Regions from separate parts of the Arthrobacter sp. 10T416 genome, predicted to be linked through region 2. Evidence: riboswitches for the same ligand, from Rfam matches in the RefSeq annotation. Region 2 holds a riboswitch; the other holds the start of a gene.

Region 1 (7,571 bases), on a different contig from region 2:
CGAGATCAACATCGAGGAAGTCGAAGGCACCGCCGAACTCGTGGAGAAGCTCAACGGCGGCAACCGCACCGTCCCCACCGTCCTTTTCCCGGACGGCACGGCAGCCACCAATCCCTCGGCGGCCGAGGTCAAGACCCGCCTCGCGGCCTAAGTCCCACCAGGACACCCACCACCACACCACCACGGCGCGGACTCCCTGCTGACCCCGGGGTTCCGCGCCGTGCCGCATCCCGTCGCGGACGCGGTGATGAAAGGAGCCACCCATGGTCCACGAAGTCAAAGGCGCGGTCGTCCGCTCCAAGAACGCCCCCGTCACCCTGGAGACCATCCTGGTTCCGGACCCCGGGCCCGGCGAGGCCCTGGTGGATATCCTCACCTGCGGGGTCTGCCACACGGACCTGCACTACAAGCAGGGCGCCATCAACGACGACTTCCCGTTCCTGCTCGGCCATGAGGCCACCGGGGTGGTCAGCGCGGTGGGGCCCGGCGTGACCGACGTTGCCCCCGGTGACCGGGTTGTCCTGAACTGGCGCGCTGTCTGCGGCGAGTGCCGCGCGTGCCGCCGCGGCGAGCCGCAGTACTGCTTCAACACGCACAACGCCACCCAGAAGATGACCCTGGCGGACGGCACGGAGCTCACCGCTGCGCTCGGCATTGGCGCCTTCGCCGAGAAAACCCTGGTGGCCGCCGGGCAGTGCACCAAGGTGGACCCCGACGCCGACCCCGCCGCCATCGGCCTGCTCGGCTGCGGCGTGATGGCCGGCCTCGGCGCCGCCATCAACACCGGCAACGTCGGCCGCGGCGATTCCGTGGCCGTGATCGGCTGCGGCGGAGTGGGCGTGGCGGCCGTGGCCGGCGCGGCCCTGGCCGGCGCCACCACTGTCATCGCGGTGGACATCGACGCCAAGAAGCTCGATCGCGCCAAGGAGCTCGGCGCAACCCACACCGTGGACTCCTCCGGCGTGGATCCGGTCGAGGCGATCCGCGAACTGACCGGCGGCTTCGGCGCCGACGTCGTGATCGACGCCGTCGGCCGCCCGGAGACCTACAAGCAGGCGTTTTATGCCCGCGACCTCGCCGGCACCGTGGTCCTGGTGGGTGTTCCCAGCCCGGAGATGACCCTGGAACTGCCACTGCTGGACGTCTTCGGCCGCGGCGGTGCCTTGAAGTCCTCCTGGTACGGCGACTGCCTCCCATCCCGCGACTTCCCCATGCTGATCGACCTGTACCGGCAGGGCAGGCTCGACCTCGACGCTTTCGTCACGGAGCGGATCACCATCGACCAGATCGAGGACGCCTTCGACAAGATGCACGACGGTGCCGTGCTGCGTTCGGTGGTGGAACTGTGAGCGGCGGAGCACTGCGGATCGACCGCCTGGTCACGTCCGGGACGTTCTCGCTCGACGGCGGCACATGGGACGTGGACAACAACGTCTGGATCGTCGGCAACGACCAGGAATGCGTGGTGATCGACCCCGCCCACGACGCCGGCGCCACCGCGGCCGCCGTCGCCGGCCGGAACGTCAAGGCCATCCTGCTCACCCACGGCCACGACGACCACATCGCAGCGGTCGGCGCCTTCCGCAGCCTGGTCAACGCCCCGGTCTACCTGAACCAGCAGGACTGGATGCTGTGGGACCGCGTCTTCCCCGGGACCGAACCGGAGCACGGCATTGACGACGGCGACACGTTCGAGGTGGCCGGGGCCCGCCTCGAAGCACTGCACACCCCGGGCCACTCCCCCGGCTCGGTGAGCTTCTACCTGCCCGCCGAGGGAACCGTCTTCACCGGTGACACGCTCTTCCAGGGCGGTCCGGGCGCCACCGGCCGGTCCTTCAGCGACTTCCCCACCATCATCGGGTCCATCCGCGACCGGCTGCTCACGCTGCCCGCAGACACCGTGGTGCGCACCGGTCATGGCGATTCGACGACGGTGGGCGCCGAGGCGCCGCACCTGGAGGAGTGGATAGCCCGCGGCCACTGACAGCGCCGCGGGCCGCCACCGCCGCCCAGCCGACTTCGACTAGCCCACTTCGACGAACACCGTGTCGTCGCGGTGGAACATACGGCGGCCCTCGAGGCCGTTGAAGCGGACCCACATCACCGCACCGTCCGGCGTCGACCCGTCCACGGTTCCCGGCCCCAGGTAACGGCCGCCGGCCGTGATCCGTACCGGCAGGCCGCGCGGCAGGGCTGCCCACGGCAGCCGCCACCCGGTACGCGGGAGCTGCCTGGGGTCGCCGGCCGGCGCGGTCATGGCTGCCGCTCCACCGGCGCCGCCGTTCCAGAAGCCGCCGTTACGCCGGCGGCCGCGTACGGTTCCAGGTTGTTGAATGTATAGAGGTGGACGCCCGCCAGGGCCGGCTGCGCCGCCGACAATTCGGCCACGAGGCGGCTGGGCGAGTAGTTGCCGCCGTCGAGGAGCCGCCGGGCCAGCGGGCCCTTGCGGCTGATGAACCGCAGGGACGGTCCCACCCCGATCTTGGTCGCCAGCGAAATGAGCTTGGTCCGTGGAACGGACCCGGCGACGCCGGCCCACACCGGAAGGGTGACGCCTTCGCGGCGGAGCAACTCGACATACCAACTGATCCGGGCCGCCGAGAAGCACATCTGCGTCACCACGCTGGTGGCGAGGTGCTGTTTTTCCAGCAGCGCATCCAGCATGTACAGCTGGCTTTGCCCGGGATGCCCTTCCGGGTACCCGGCAACGCCGGCCGACATGGACCCGCCGGACAAATCGGCGATGTCCTCCAGGAGCCGTGCACTGTTCTGGTACGGGCCGGCCGGCTGCGCGGCATCACCGCCGACGGCAAAAACCTCGGTAATCCCCGCGGTCCGGCACTCGGTGAGGATGCCGGCCAATTGCGCCCGGCTTTCAAGGCTCCTCGCCGCCAGATGCGGGACCACGCTGTAGCCGAGCCCGCGCAGCTGGACGGCTGTTTCCAGGGTGGGTTGGACACCGTGATGGGGAAGGCAGGTCACGGTCAGCGCCGCCCCCGGCGCAAGTCCGGCCTGGACTCTGGTGACGATGCCGGAGGTGGGAATGATTTCCAGCCGCGCCGGCAGTGTGGTGTCTGCCGGGGCGCAATCCGGCTGGGCGGACGGGGCATGGGACGCGGTTGACAGAGGAAGGTGGGTCTTCACAGGGAACTCCAGAATTTGGGCAGGCGGGCGCGGGTCAGCGCAGGATGACGGTGCGGTTCCCTGAGAGGATGATGCGCCCCTCGGAGTGCCAGCGGACGGCGTTCGTCAGGGCCTTGCATTCGGCGTCCCGGCCCACGGCGACGAGGTCCTCCGGGGTATAGGTGTGGTCCACCTCGATGACCTGCTGGGCGATGATCGGCCCCTCATCCAGTTCCGAGTTCACGTAGTGCGCCGTGGCCCCGACAGTCTTGACGCCGCGGGCGTAAGCCTGGTGGTAGGGCTTGGCTCCTTTGAAGCTCGGCAGGAAGGAGTGGTGGATGTTGATGGCCCTGCCGGCGAGCCTGGCCGTGAGGTTGTCGCTGAGGACCTGCATGTACCGGGCGAGGACCACAAGTTCCACGTTGTACGCCTCCACCAGGTCCAGGAGCGTTGCTTCCGCCTCCGGCTTGGTCGCGGGGCTGACGGGCACGTGGTGGAAGGGGATCCCGTGCCAGGTGACCAGGCCCTCGTGGTCCGGGTGGTTGGACACGACGGCGACAATCTCGACCGGGAGTTCACCGATTCTGGCGCGGAAGAGAAGATCGTTCAGGCAGTGCCCGTATTTGGAGACCATAACGAGGATCCGTTGCTTCCGGCCGTGGCGTTCCAGCCGCCAGGTCATCGCCCACTCGGCGGCGACCGGCGCGAAATCCTGCCGGAGCTCCTCGACGTCCGCCGCGGTGCCGGTTGAGACGAAGTGCACGCGCATAAAGAAGTGCTCCACGAGCCGGTCGCCGAACTGCTTGATGTCCACAATGTTGCAGCCGTGGTCCAGCAGGAATTTGGACACCGCGTTGATGATGCCGGGTGATTCGGCGCAGTCGAGGGTGAGGACGAACTCGGCGCCGGGCTCCTCCCGCTGTACAGCTGCGGGGCCGCCGGACTGTGGGGTTGCTGCGGTGCTCACAGGCTATCCACCTTCCGGGAACCGGCAGCTTCATCCTGCTCGGACTGGAGTTCGGCCTTGAAGGCCTCGTAACGGGCCAGGTGCACCGGACGGCGGCGCAGGACCAGCCATGCGGCGCCGAGGATGATGAACCAGACCGGCGTCACCAGCAGGGCCGACAGCGTGTCCGGCTGCGTGGTCAGCGTCCAGAGCACGAAGGCGAAGAAGGCGAAGACGACCCAGACCATGGGCACGCCGCCGGGCATCTTGAACTTCGAGGCATCGTGCAGCTGCGGGCGGCGCCTGCGGAAGGCCAGGTAGCTGGCCAGGATGATGGACCACACGAAGACGAAGCAGACGGCGGAGACGGTTGTAACCATTTCGAAGGCCTTGCCGATGTTCTCCCCCGCGTACATCAGCACGACGCCGGAGAGCAGCAGCACGCACGAAAGGAACAAGGCGTTCTGCGGAACCTTGCGGCGGGACAGCGCTGCGAAGCGGGCGGGGGCGTCACCTTCCTGGGCGAGGCCGTAGACCATGCGGGAGGTGGAGTAAATCCCGGAGTTGGCCGAGGACATGGCCGAGGTCAGGACCACCAGGTTGACCACGGTGGCGGCGGCGCCGAGGCCGGCCAGGGAGAACATGGCGATGAACGGGCTGTGTCCGGCGGCGAACTGGGTCCACGGCGTGACCGACATCAGGATGATAAGTGCGCCGACGTAGAACAGCAGGACACGGATCGGAATGGAGTTGATGGCCCGCGGCAGGTTTTTCTCGGGGTCCTTGGCCTCGGCTGCGGTGGTGCCGACCAGTTCGATGCCGACGAAGGCGAAGACGGCGATCTGGAAGCCGGCCACAAAGCCCATGAACTCGTTCGGGAAGAAGCCGCCGTGGCTCCAGAGGTTACTGAAAGTCGCGGGTCCGGCGTCGGAGCTGAACCCGCTGAAGATCATAAACAGGCCCACAACAATCAACGCCGCGATCGCGACGATCTTGATCAGCGCGAACCAGAATTCGGTCTCGCCGAAGGCCTTGACGGTGGTCAGGTTCAGCAGCAGCAGGATCGCGATGGTGACCAGGCCCGGAATCCAGAGGGGCAGGCCGGGCCAGAGTTCCTGGGAGTACCCGGCAATGGCAATAACGTCGGCAATGCCGGTGATCACCCAGCAGAACCAGTACGTCCACCCGGTGAAGAAGCCCGCCCACGGGCCCAGCAGATCGGCGGCGAAATCGCTGAAGGACTTGTAGTGCAGGTTGGAGAGCAACAGTTCGCCCATGGCCCGCATGACGAAGAACAGCATGAAGCCGATGATCATGTAGACGAAAATGACCGAGGGGCCGGCCGCGGAGATGGTCTTGCCCGAGCCCATAAACAGGCCCGTGCCGATGGCGCCGCCGATCGCGATGAGCTGGATGTGCCGGTTGCTGAGCTGCCGCTCGAGGTGGGGAGCTTCAACCATGGTGGAAGGTGGTCGCTGAATCGTCATAAGGAACTCCATCGTTCAAGTGGCTGGTGCCACGATGATTCGGGTTCCTCCCCGCTCTGTCTTGGACCTGAGAGTTTCCGCGTACCTGCCCCCGCAGGAACCGCTTGCACCGTCGGTGAGCCGGGAAATGATCCGGCTGCTTTCCAGAGTTGCCTCGCCGCGGCGGTACGTGGGCCTGAGAGATTCCTGGGGAGGATTTGCTCCTACGGCGCCTGCTGCATGTACCGGCAGGACTCTCCCGCCGCAGATCATAGGCTTGTTTACTTATAGGGGGTGGCGCGGCGCTGCGGAGGGTGGCTCCGGGCAAGAACGCGTCGTCATGGTTGCCGTGCCCTGGCTCGGGCCGGTAACCGCCAAACATGATCGCCGGGACCTCCTCGGAAGGATTGTCCGGCGGATTCAGTGTGGGATGGATCACGCCGGAAAGTCAAACCGCCGGATTTGTGACGCAGCCCGCGTTCTGGCGCTACCCGCCGGTAGGTCCTCCGGGCGGATAGCACCGGCCGGGCCGGAGGGGCCGCAGGGGCCGGTGCCGGGCCGGGTGCTATTAGGATGTGGCCCTATGAGCCATCACCCCAGCACGGAGCCCGGTATTTTCGCCGCGGATCTGCGGACGCAGTTCGACGCATTCCTCGACGAACACCGGGCCGCGCTGCACGATTGCCTGGACGGAATGACCGAACAGGAGGCCCGCGCGTCCCTGGTCACCTCCCGCACCACGCTGCTGGGGCTGGTCAAGCACGCCACGTTCGTGGAGAAGGTCTGGTTCGACGAGGCCATCACCCGCCGCAGCCGGCAGGACATCGGTATTCCGGCCACCCCGGACGAGTCCTTCATCCTGGCTCCCGATGACTCGATCGCCGGCGTCCAGGCCGCGTACCGGGAAGCCTGCGCCCAATCGCGTGAGCGCGCCGCACCTCTCGCCCTGGACCACCTGGTGACCGGAAACAGGCGCGGCCCGCTGCCGCTGCGGTGGGTTTACCTGCACCTGTTGCGGGAACTGGCCCAGCACTGCGGGCACGCCGATATCCTGCGCGAACAGCTCCTGGCCGCCCGCCCAGCGTGAGCCGTCTCGGCCGTTAGGGCAGCAGGGCGCCGAAGTCGCCGTCGTCGAGCGTGGCGTACCGGGCGTAGGCGGCCAGTACGGCTGCCTCCACGGCGGGCACGTCCAGGCCCGGGACCAGGTCATCGGCGGCGCCGGCGGTGGCCGGGTCCCAGTCAAGGCCCAGCGCGGCGTAACTCGCCTCGAGGACTGCCCTGATGGGCGCGGAGTTCTCCACGATGATCACGGAGCTGAACAGCCAGCCGCCGGCCACCACTCGCTGGGCGGTGCCGACCAGCTTGATGGGGTGCTCCGGGACCAGGGGATCCCGGCCGTGGACACTGAATTCGCCCGGGCAGTACTCCCCCGGAATCTCGCCGACAGCGGCCGCCACCCCGGCGTCGCGCAGGGCCTGCGCCAGCAGCTCGCCGAAGAGGGAGAACCGGCCTTTGGCCCCGGCAATCGCGTCAGCATGGGGCTCCAGGTGGTCGATCACCAGGGTGCCCTCGTGGTACGCGGCGGCCCTGCCCCCGGCCTTCCGGACCAGCGGTTCGAAACCAAGTTCCCGGCAGGCCAGGGTGGCGGCGTCAAAGCCGGGCAAGTGGGTGTCACGCTGGCCGAACGCCACCGTGGGGGCGGGCCGGTAGAGCCGCAGCAGGGGGACCAGGGACCCGGTCTTGACCCGCTGCAGAAGGGTCAGGGCGAAGTCGAGGTCCGCCGCCGGGCCGAGGGAGTGATCCTGCCGGAACACCGTCAGGTTCCGGGGTCCCGCCGCGGCCTGCTGCATGTTGTTATGCTCCCTTATGGTCATTCTGCAATTCCTGGTGGTAGCCGCCGCGTTCGCCGTCATCGACGCCGTCTGGCTCAAGTCGATGAACAAGTTCTACCGCCGGCACTTGGGCCACCTGATGTCGGACAAGCCCCATCTAGGGTACGCCGTGGTGTTCTACGTGCTGTACATCGCCGGGATCCT
Region 2 (7,571 bases):
CTGCCGCGAAACCGGCGCTGCCGATGAACAGCAGCCGCCGGCGGCCAATCCGGTCGCCCAGGCTACCCATCGCGACCAGCAGGCCGGCCAGGACCAGGGGGTATGTGTCGACGATCCACAGCAGTTCCACTCCGGAGGCGTCCAGGCTGCGCGCGATCGCCGGCAGCGCGAACGTGAGGGCGGTGTTATCCACGGCAACGAGCAGCACCGGAAACATCAGCAGGGCCAGGGCCAGCCAGTCGCGCCACGCCGGGCGCGGAGCGGAGGTGGTGCCGCGGGTGGTACCGGAGGTCGACGGGCGGTAGGAGACGGTCATCGAATAACTGTACCGTCTGGACGGTACAGTTAAGAAATTGGCGGTGCGCCGGGCATGATGGGAGCCATGGCCAGAAAACCCGTCGCCCGTGAAGCCGTCCTCGACGCCTTCGAGTCCCTGCTCATCACCGAGGGGGAGCGGGCCGCCACCCTCGACGCGGTAGCCAGGCTGGCCGGCGTCTCCAAGGGCGGTCTGCTGTACCATTTCCCCACCAAGGACGCCATGATCACGGTGCTGCTGGAGCGCCTGGACCGGCTCCTCGCCGACGACCTCGCCGCCATGGCCGCTGCGCCCGAAGGGGCCGCCGCGTACTTCATCAAGTCCTCGGTGTGGGCCGACACCCCACTGGACCGGGTCTTTGTGGCCGCCACCCGGCTGGCCGAAGTGGCACACGCCGAGACCCTGCAACGGATGGCAGGCGTGCAGGCGAGCTGGCTGGCCCTCCTCGCGGCGGACGTCGGCCCCGCGATGGCCAAGCCCGTTCTCTATCTGGGGGACGGGCTGTACTTCAATGCGATGCTCGCCCGGGGACCGGGCGGGGCGCCGACGGAAATGGCGGGCGACGTCGAAAGCCTGCTGGCCGCCGTCGAACGGCTGCGCGGCTGACGGGCGGGGCCGTATATGTCGCGGCTCCGGCGTCACTGGTTTGCGGACCTTGCCCCCGGCGTAGGACAATAAGTCTGTGACTATGGTCACGAGCAATTGAATATGCCTTTGATCTGCGGCGGGAGAGTTCTGCAAGTAGGTACAAGCAGGCGCCGTAGGAGCAAATCCTCCCCAGGAATCTCTCAGGCCCATGTACCGCCGCGGCAAGGCAACTCTGGAAAGTAGCACGTGCGTTATCTGACGCGACGTGCTCACCGACGGTGCAAGCGGAGCCCCGCATAGCGGCTGCGCGGAAACTCTCAGGTCCAATACAGAGCGGGGAGGAACCCGAATCAATGTGGCGTACCGTGCGCCGCCTTAGTTATGGAGTTCCTAGTGACTGTTACCTCAGCCTCCACGTCCTTCGTTGACCGGCATATTGGCGCCCGCCGCCAGGCCGACGTCGCCGCCATGCTCAAGGCAGTCGGCTACGACACCGTCAACGACCTTGTGGACACCGCCGTACCGAAGGACATCCGGCAGGATTCTGACCTGGCGCTGGGCGTAGCGCTCAGCGAAGTGGAAGTCCTCGCCGAGCTGCGCACGCTGGCCTCGAAGAACAAGACCGCCGTCCAGATGATCGGCCAGGGCTACTTCGACACCGTCACCCCGGCCGTCATCCGCCGGAACATCCTCGAGGCCCCGGCCTGGTACACCGCCTACACGCCCTACCAGCCGGAAATCTCCCAGGGCCGGCTCGAGGCGCTGCTGAACTTCCAGACCATGGTCCAGGACCTCGTGGGCCTGCCGATCGCCAACGCCTCGCTCCTGGACGAAGCCACCGCCGTTGCCGAAGCCGTCCTGATGATGCGCCGGGCCAACAAGAACAAGGCCGCCCACGACGGCAAGACCGTCCTCGACGCCGACTGCCTCCCGCAGACCATCGCGATCGTCAAGGGCCGCGCCGAGGCCCTCGGCTTCGAAGTTGAGGTCGCCGATCTGTCCAAGGGCCTGCCCAAGGGCGTTATCAACGGCGTCGTGCTGCAGCAGCCGGGCGTCTCCGGCCGCGTCTTCGACCACACCGCCGTCATTGCCGAGGCCAAGGAACGCGGCGCCCTCGTCACCGTGGCCGCGGACCTGCTGTCCCTGACCCTGATCACCCCTCCCGGCGAGCAGGGGGCCGACATCGCCGTCGGCTCCGCGCAGCGCCTCGGTGTGCCGCTGTTCTTCGGCGGCCCGCACGCGGCTTACATGGCCGTCCAGAAGGGCCTGGAGCGCTCCATGCCCGGCCGCCTGGTTGGCGTCTCCAAGGACAACGCCGGCATCCCCGCCTACCGGCTGGCGCTGCAGACCCGCGAGCAGCACATCCGCCGCGAGAAGGCCACGTCCAACATCTGCACCGCCCAGGCGCTGCTGGCCATCGTCGCGTCCTTCTACGCCGTCTACCACGGCCCCGACGGGCTCAAGGCCATCGCCGAGACCACCCACGGCCACGCCAAGACCATCGCCGCCTCGCTCCAGGCTGCCGGCCTGGACGTGCTGCACACCTCCTTCTTCGACACCGTCACCGTGTCCGTGCCGGGCAACGCCGCCGGAATCATCGCCGCCGCCGACGCCAAGGGCATCAACCTGCGCGCCATCGACGCCGACACCGTCGGTATCTCTGCTGACGAAGCCACGACGCCGGCGATCGTCGCCGACGTCGTCGCCGCCTTCGGCGCGACTGTCGTAGACAAGAATTCAGAGGATGCCGCAGGCTTCGCCCTGGACTCCGCCGTCGAACGGACCTCGGACTACCTGCAGCACCCGGTGTTCAACACCCACCGCTCCGAAACCCAGCTGCTGCGCTACATCCGGCGCCTCTCGGACCGGGACCTGGCCCTGGACCGCACCATGATCCCGCTGGGCTCATGCACCATGAAGCTGAACGCGACCGCCGAGATGGAAGCCGTCTCCTGGCCGGAGTTCGCCTCCATCCACCCGTTCGCCCCGGAGTCCCAGACCGCCGGCTGGCGCGAACTGATCGAGGACCTCGAGGCACAGCTGACCGAGATCACCGGCTACGACCAGGTCTCCATCCAGCCCAACGCCGGCTCCCAGGGCGAACTCGCCGGGCTCCTCGCGATCCGCGGCTACCACCTCTCCCGCGGCGACGCCCAGCGCACCGTCTGCCTCATCCCGGCCTCGGCGCACGGCACCAACGCCGCCTCCGCGGTCCTGGCAGGCATGAAGGTCGTAGTGGTGGCCACGGCCTCCGACGGTACGATCGACCACGCCGACCTGACCGCCAAGATCGAACAGCACCGCGACGCGCTGTCCTGCATCATGATCACCTACCCCTCCACCCACGGGGTCTACGACGCCGACGTCCGCGAAGTCTGCGACGCCATCCACGCTGCCGGCGGCCAGGTCTACATCGACGGCGCCAACCTGAACGCCCTGGTCGGCCTCGCGCAGCCGGGCCAGTTCGGCGGCGACGTCTCGCACCTGAACCTGCACAAGACCTTCTGCATCCCGCACGGCGGCGGCGGACCCGGCGTCGGCCCGGTCGCAGCCAAGGCCCACCTGGCACCGTTCATGCCGGGCAACGCCGCGGATCCCGCCAACGGCGCCGACGGCACCCCGATCTCCGCATCCCGCTACGGATCGGCCGGCGTGCTGCCGATCTCCTGGGCCTACGTGAAGCTCATGGGCGGTGCCGGCCTGACCGAGGCCACCAAGTCCGCCCTGCTCGCCGCGAACTACATCGCGACCCGGCTCAACGAGTTCTTCCCGGTGCTCTACACCGGTGAGGGCGGCCTGGTGGCGCACGAGTGCATCCTGGACCTGCGCGAACTCACGGCCAAGACCGGCGTGACCGCCGAGGACGTCGCCAAGCGCCTGATCGACTACGGTTTCCACGCCCCCACCCTGGCGTTCCCGGTGGCCGGCACCCTGATGGTGGAGCCCACCGAATCCGAGGACCTGGGCGAGATCGACCGGTTCATCACGGCCATGATCACCATCCGCAAGGAAATCGACCAGGTGGCCCACGGCGAATTCACCGTCGAGCACAGCCCGCTGCGCAACGCACCCCACACCGCCGCGGCCGCCGTGTCCACCGACTGGGACCGGGCCTACCCGCGCGAGCAGGCCGTGTTCCCGGTCCACACCCTCCGCCAGGACAAGTACTTCCCGCCGGTCGGCCGGATCGACGGCGCTGCCGGCGACCGTAACCTCATCTGCTCCTGCCCTCCCCTCGAAGCCTTCGAAGAGGACACCGCAGACCACTCCGCCACCTCCGACTCCGCCAACTAAGGACAGCCACCGATGACTGAGAACTACACGGCTCTGTACGAAGAGCACAAGAAGGCCGGCGCGTCCTTCACCGATTTCGGCGGCTGGCAGATGCCGCTGAAGTACACCTCCGAACTGGCCGAGCACCACGCCGTCCGCAACGCAGCGGGCCTGTTCGACCTCTCCCACATGGGCGAAGTCTGGGTCACCGGCCCGGACGCCGCCGCGTTCCTCGACTACGCCCTCGCCGGCAAACTCTCCGCCATGGCCGTGGGCAAGGCCAAATACTCGCTGATCTGCCAGGAAGACGGCGGCATCATCGATGACCTCATCACGTACCGCCGCGGCGACGAGAAGTTCCTCGTCGTCCCGAACGCCGGCAACGCCAAGGTGGTCGCCGCCGCGCTCGCCGAACGGGCTGCCAACTTCGACGTCACGGTAGAGGACGTCTCCGCCGAGACCTCCCTCATCGCGGTCCAGGGCCCCAAAGCCGAAGCAATCCTGCTCCGCCTGGTCCCGGCCGCCCAGCACGGGCTCGTCACGGAGCTGAAGTACTACGCCGCCGTCGAGGTCCCCTTTATGGTCGCCGGCACGAGCCAGGAGCTGCTGCTGGCCCGCACCGGGTACACCGGCGAGGACGGCTTCGAGATCTATGTCCCGAACGACGACGCCGCCGCCCTCTGGCAGGCGCTGCTCGCCATCGCCGAAGACGGCGAGTTGACACCGGCGGGGCTCGCATGCCGCGACTCGCTGCGCCTGGAGGCCGGCATGCCGCTCTACGGCAACGAGCTTTCCCGCGAGGGCAACCCTTACTCCGCTGGCCTGGGACCCGTCGTCGCGCTCTCCAAGGAAGGCGACTTCGTGGGCAAAGCAGCCCTGGCGGCATTGAAGGAAGCCGGCGCCGGGTCCACCACCGGGCGTAAGCTCGTCGGGCTCAAGGGCCTGGGCCGCCGGGCCGGCCGCGGCCACTACCCGGTCCTCAAGGACGGCGCCGTCGTCGGTGAAGTGACCTCGGGCCAGCCCTCGCCGACCCTCGGCTACCCGGTGGCCATGGCCTACGTCGACGTCGAGCTGGCCGAGCCCGGCACGGCCCTGGACGTCGACCTCCGGGGCAAGGCCGAGCCGTTCGAAGTTGTCGCACTGCCGTTCTACAAGCGCCAGAAGTAGCCCTCCGGTCCCGGAGCCGAGGCTGGCTCCGGGACCGTCCGGCCGCAGCGGTTCCCGAGTCCGGGACCGGCAGGCCCCGGTTTTCACGCGTGCTCGCTCGTCCCTCGCTTAGACGCACGCTTTCGAAAACCGCGGCCAGCCAGCCCCTCAAGGTCAGCCGCCCTTCCGTTCCAAGCGCCATTGGGGGTGCATTGGAACTCCAAGGTGCTACACGAACGGCCACTGGTTCTTTCCGGAGAACTGTTGGCCCCGAAAACGGAACTGGATAGCGGCGGGGGAGGGGATTCCGGAAGCATGCGTCTAAGCGAGGAACGAGCGAGCATGCGGAGGAATCGCCTCCCCCGCCACCCCACCCGGCCACAGCTAACGTGGCCCATGACTTTCAAACGCAAAGGAAAAAACCATGGCAAAAGTTGCCCCTGAACTGCAGTACTCCGACGAGCACGAGTGGGTTGCCCGGGACGCGGGATCGAACACCGTGTCCATCGGCATCTCCGCCGTCGCCACTGACGCCCTCGGCGACATCGTCTACGTTGACCTGCCCGAGGTTGGTTCCGCGGTGACCGCCGGCGAGACCTGCGGCGAGGTCGAGTCGACCAAGTCCGTGTCCGACCTGTACGCACCCGTCACGGGCGAAGTGCTCGAGATCAACGACGCCGTCGTCGCTGATCCCGCGCTGATGAACAGTGATCCGTACGGTGCGGGCTGGCTGTTCAAGGTAGCCGTGGAGTCCGAAGGCCCGCTGCTGTCCGCACAGGAGTACGCATCCAAGAACGGCGGCGAGCTGTGAGCGGCGCCTCCGCGATGGCCGGCACCGTAGCGTTCGAGCAGGTCGTCTCGCCGTCGCTGGACGCGGACCTGTCCGCCCTGGACCCGGAGATCGCGGCGACGATCGATGCCGAACTCACCCGCCAGCGCGACGGCCTCGAAATGATCGCCTCGGAGAACCACACCGCGGCCGCCGTTATGCAGGCGCAGGGGTCGGTGCTGACCAACAAGTACGCCGAGGGGTACCCGGGCAAGCGTTACTACGGCGGCTGCGAGCACGTCGACGTCATCGAACAGCTGGCGATCGACCGGGTCAAGGCCCTGTTCGGTGCCGAATTCGCGAACGTCCAGCCGCACTCCGGCGCGCAGGCCAACGCATCCGTGATGCACGCCCTGATCCGTCCCGGTGACACGATCATGGGCCTGAACCTGGCCCACGGCGGGCACCTGACGCACGGCATGAAGATCAACTTCTCCGGCCGGCTCTACAACGTGATCCCGTACCAGGTGCGGGAGGACGACCACCGGATCGACATGGCCGAGGTGGAGCGCCTGGCCCAGGAGCACAAGCCGCAGCTGATCGTGGCCGGCTGGTCCGCGTACGCCCGGCAGCTGGACTTCGCGGAGTTCCGCCGGATCGCCGATTCGGTGGGCGCGTACCTGATGGTGGACATGGCGCACTTTGCCGGGCTGGTCGCGGCCGGGCTGCACCCCTCGCCGGTCCCGCACGCCCACGTCACCACCTCCACCACGCACAAGACCCTCGCCGGTCCGCGCGGCGGGATCATCCTGAGCAACGACGCCGACATCGCCAAGAAGATCAACTCCGCGGTGTTCCCCGGCCAGCAGGGCGGCCCGCTTGAGCACGTCATCGCGGGCAAGGCTGTGGCGTTCAAGATCGCCGCGTCCGAGGAGTTCAAAGAACGCCAGGGACGTGTCCTCGCCGGCGCCCGGATCCTCGCCGAGCGCCTGGTCCAGCCGGACGTCACCGCCAAGGGCATCAACGTGGTGTCCGGCGGGACCGACGTGCACCTGGTCCTGGTGGACCTGCGCGACTGCGAGCTCAACGGTCAGGAGGCCGAGGACCGGCTCGCCGCGATCGACATCACGGTCAACCGCAACGCCGTGCCGTTCGATCCGCGCCCGCCGATGGTGACCTCCGGGCTGCGGATCGGCACCCCGGCCCTGGCGACCCGCGGCTTCGGCGAAGCCGCGTTCGCCGAGGTTGCGGACATCATCGCCGAGGCGCTGACGGCCGACGCCGGAGCGGACCTGAGCGGACTCCGCAGCCGGGTGGAGGCGCTCGCCGCCGCGCACCCGCTCTACCCGTCGGTTGCCAAGCTAGGCTGATATCACCCCGGGGCCGATCTTTCCGGATCGGCCCCGGGCCGCCGGCCCACCGGTGGCATTCCGCCCTCCGGGGCATCCCCTCCAAGGGCACCTCTTTTCACACCACTCC

The links. A riboswitch is a leader RNA that binds a small molecule or an ion and turns the genes downstream of it on or off. The one in region 2 is predicted to bind glycine.
Region 1: another riboswitch for glycine. It lies ahead of cycA (D-serine/D-alanine/glycine transporter); the one in region 2 lies ahead of gcvP (aminomethyl-transferring glycine dehydrogenase).

The regions. Positions count from the first base shown of each region.
Region 1 is NZ_JBFTHI010000001.1:512,442-520,012, forward strand. It holds gene AC1DBE_RS02315 (mycoredoxin) at 1-151, shown strand, start outside; gene AC1DBE_RS02320 (S-(hydroxymethyl)mycothiol dehydrogenase) at 264-1,349, shown strand; gene AC1DBE_RS02325 (MBL fold metallo-hydrolase) at 1,346-1,984, shown strand; gene AC1DBE_RS02330 (hypothetical protein) at 2,024-2,257, opposite strand; gene AC1DBE_RS02335 (methylenetetrahydrofolate reductase) at 2,254-3,144, opposite strand; gene purU (formyltetrahydrofolate deformylase) at 3,179-4,090, opposite strand; gene cycA (D-serine/D-alanine/glycine transporter) at 4,087-5,556, opposite strand; glycine riboswitch at 5,710-5,807, opposite strand; gene AC1DBE_RS02350 (DinB family protein) at 6,119-6,622, shown strand; gene AC1DBE_RS02355 (lipoate--protein ligase family protein) at 6,636-7,385, opposite strand; gene AC1DBE_RS02360 (DUF2177 family protein) at 7,402-7,571, shown strand, end outside.
Region 2 is NZ_JBFTHI010000004.1:16,685-24,255, forward strand. It holds gene AC1DBE_RS06505 (MFS transporter) at 1-316, opposite strand, end outside; gene AC1DBE_RS06510 (TetR/AcrR family transcriptional regulator) at 383-922, shown strand; glycine riboswitch at 1,032-1,130, shown strand; glycine riboswitch at 1,132-1,246, shown strand; gene gcvP (aminomethyl-transferring glycine dehydrogenase) at 1,286-4,198, shown strand; gene gcvT (glycine cleavage system aminomethyltransferase GcvT) at 4,211-5,344, shown strand; gene gcvH (glycine cleavage system protein GcvH) at 5,748-6,134, shown strand; gene glyA (serine hydroxymethyltransferase) at 6,149-7,462, shown strand.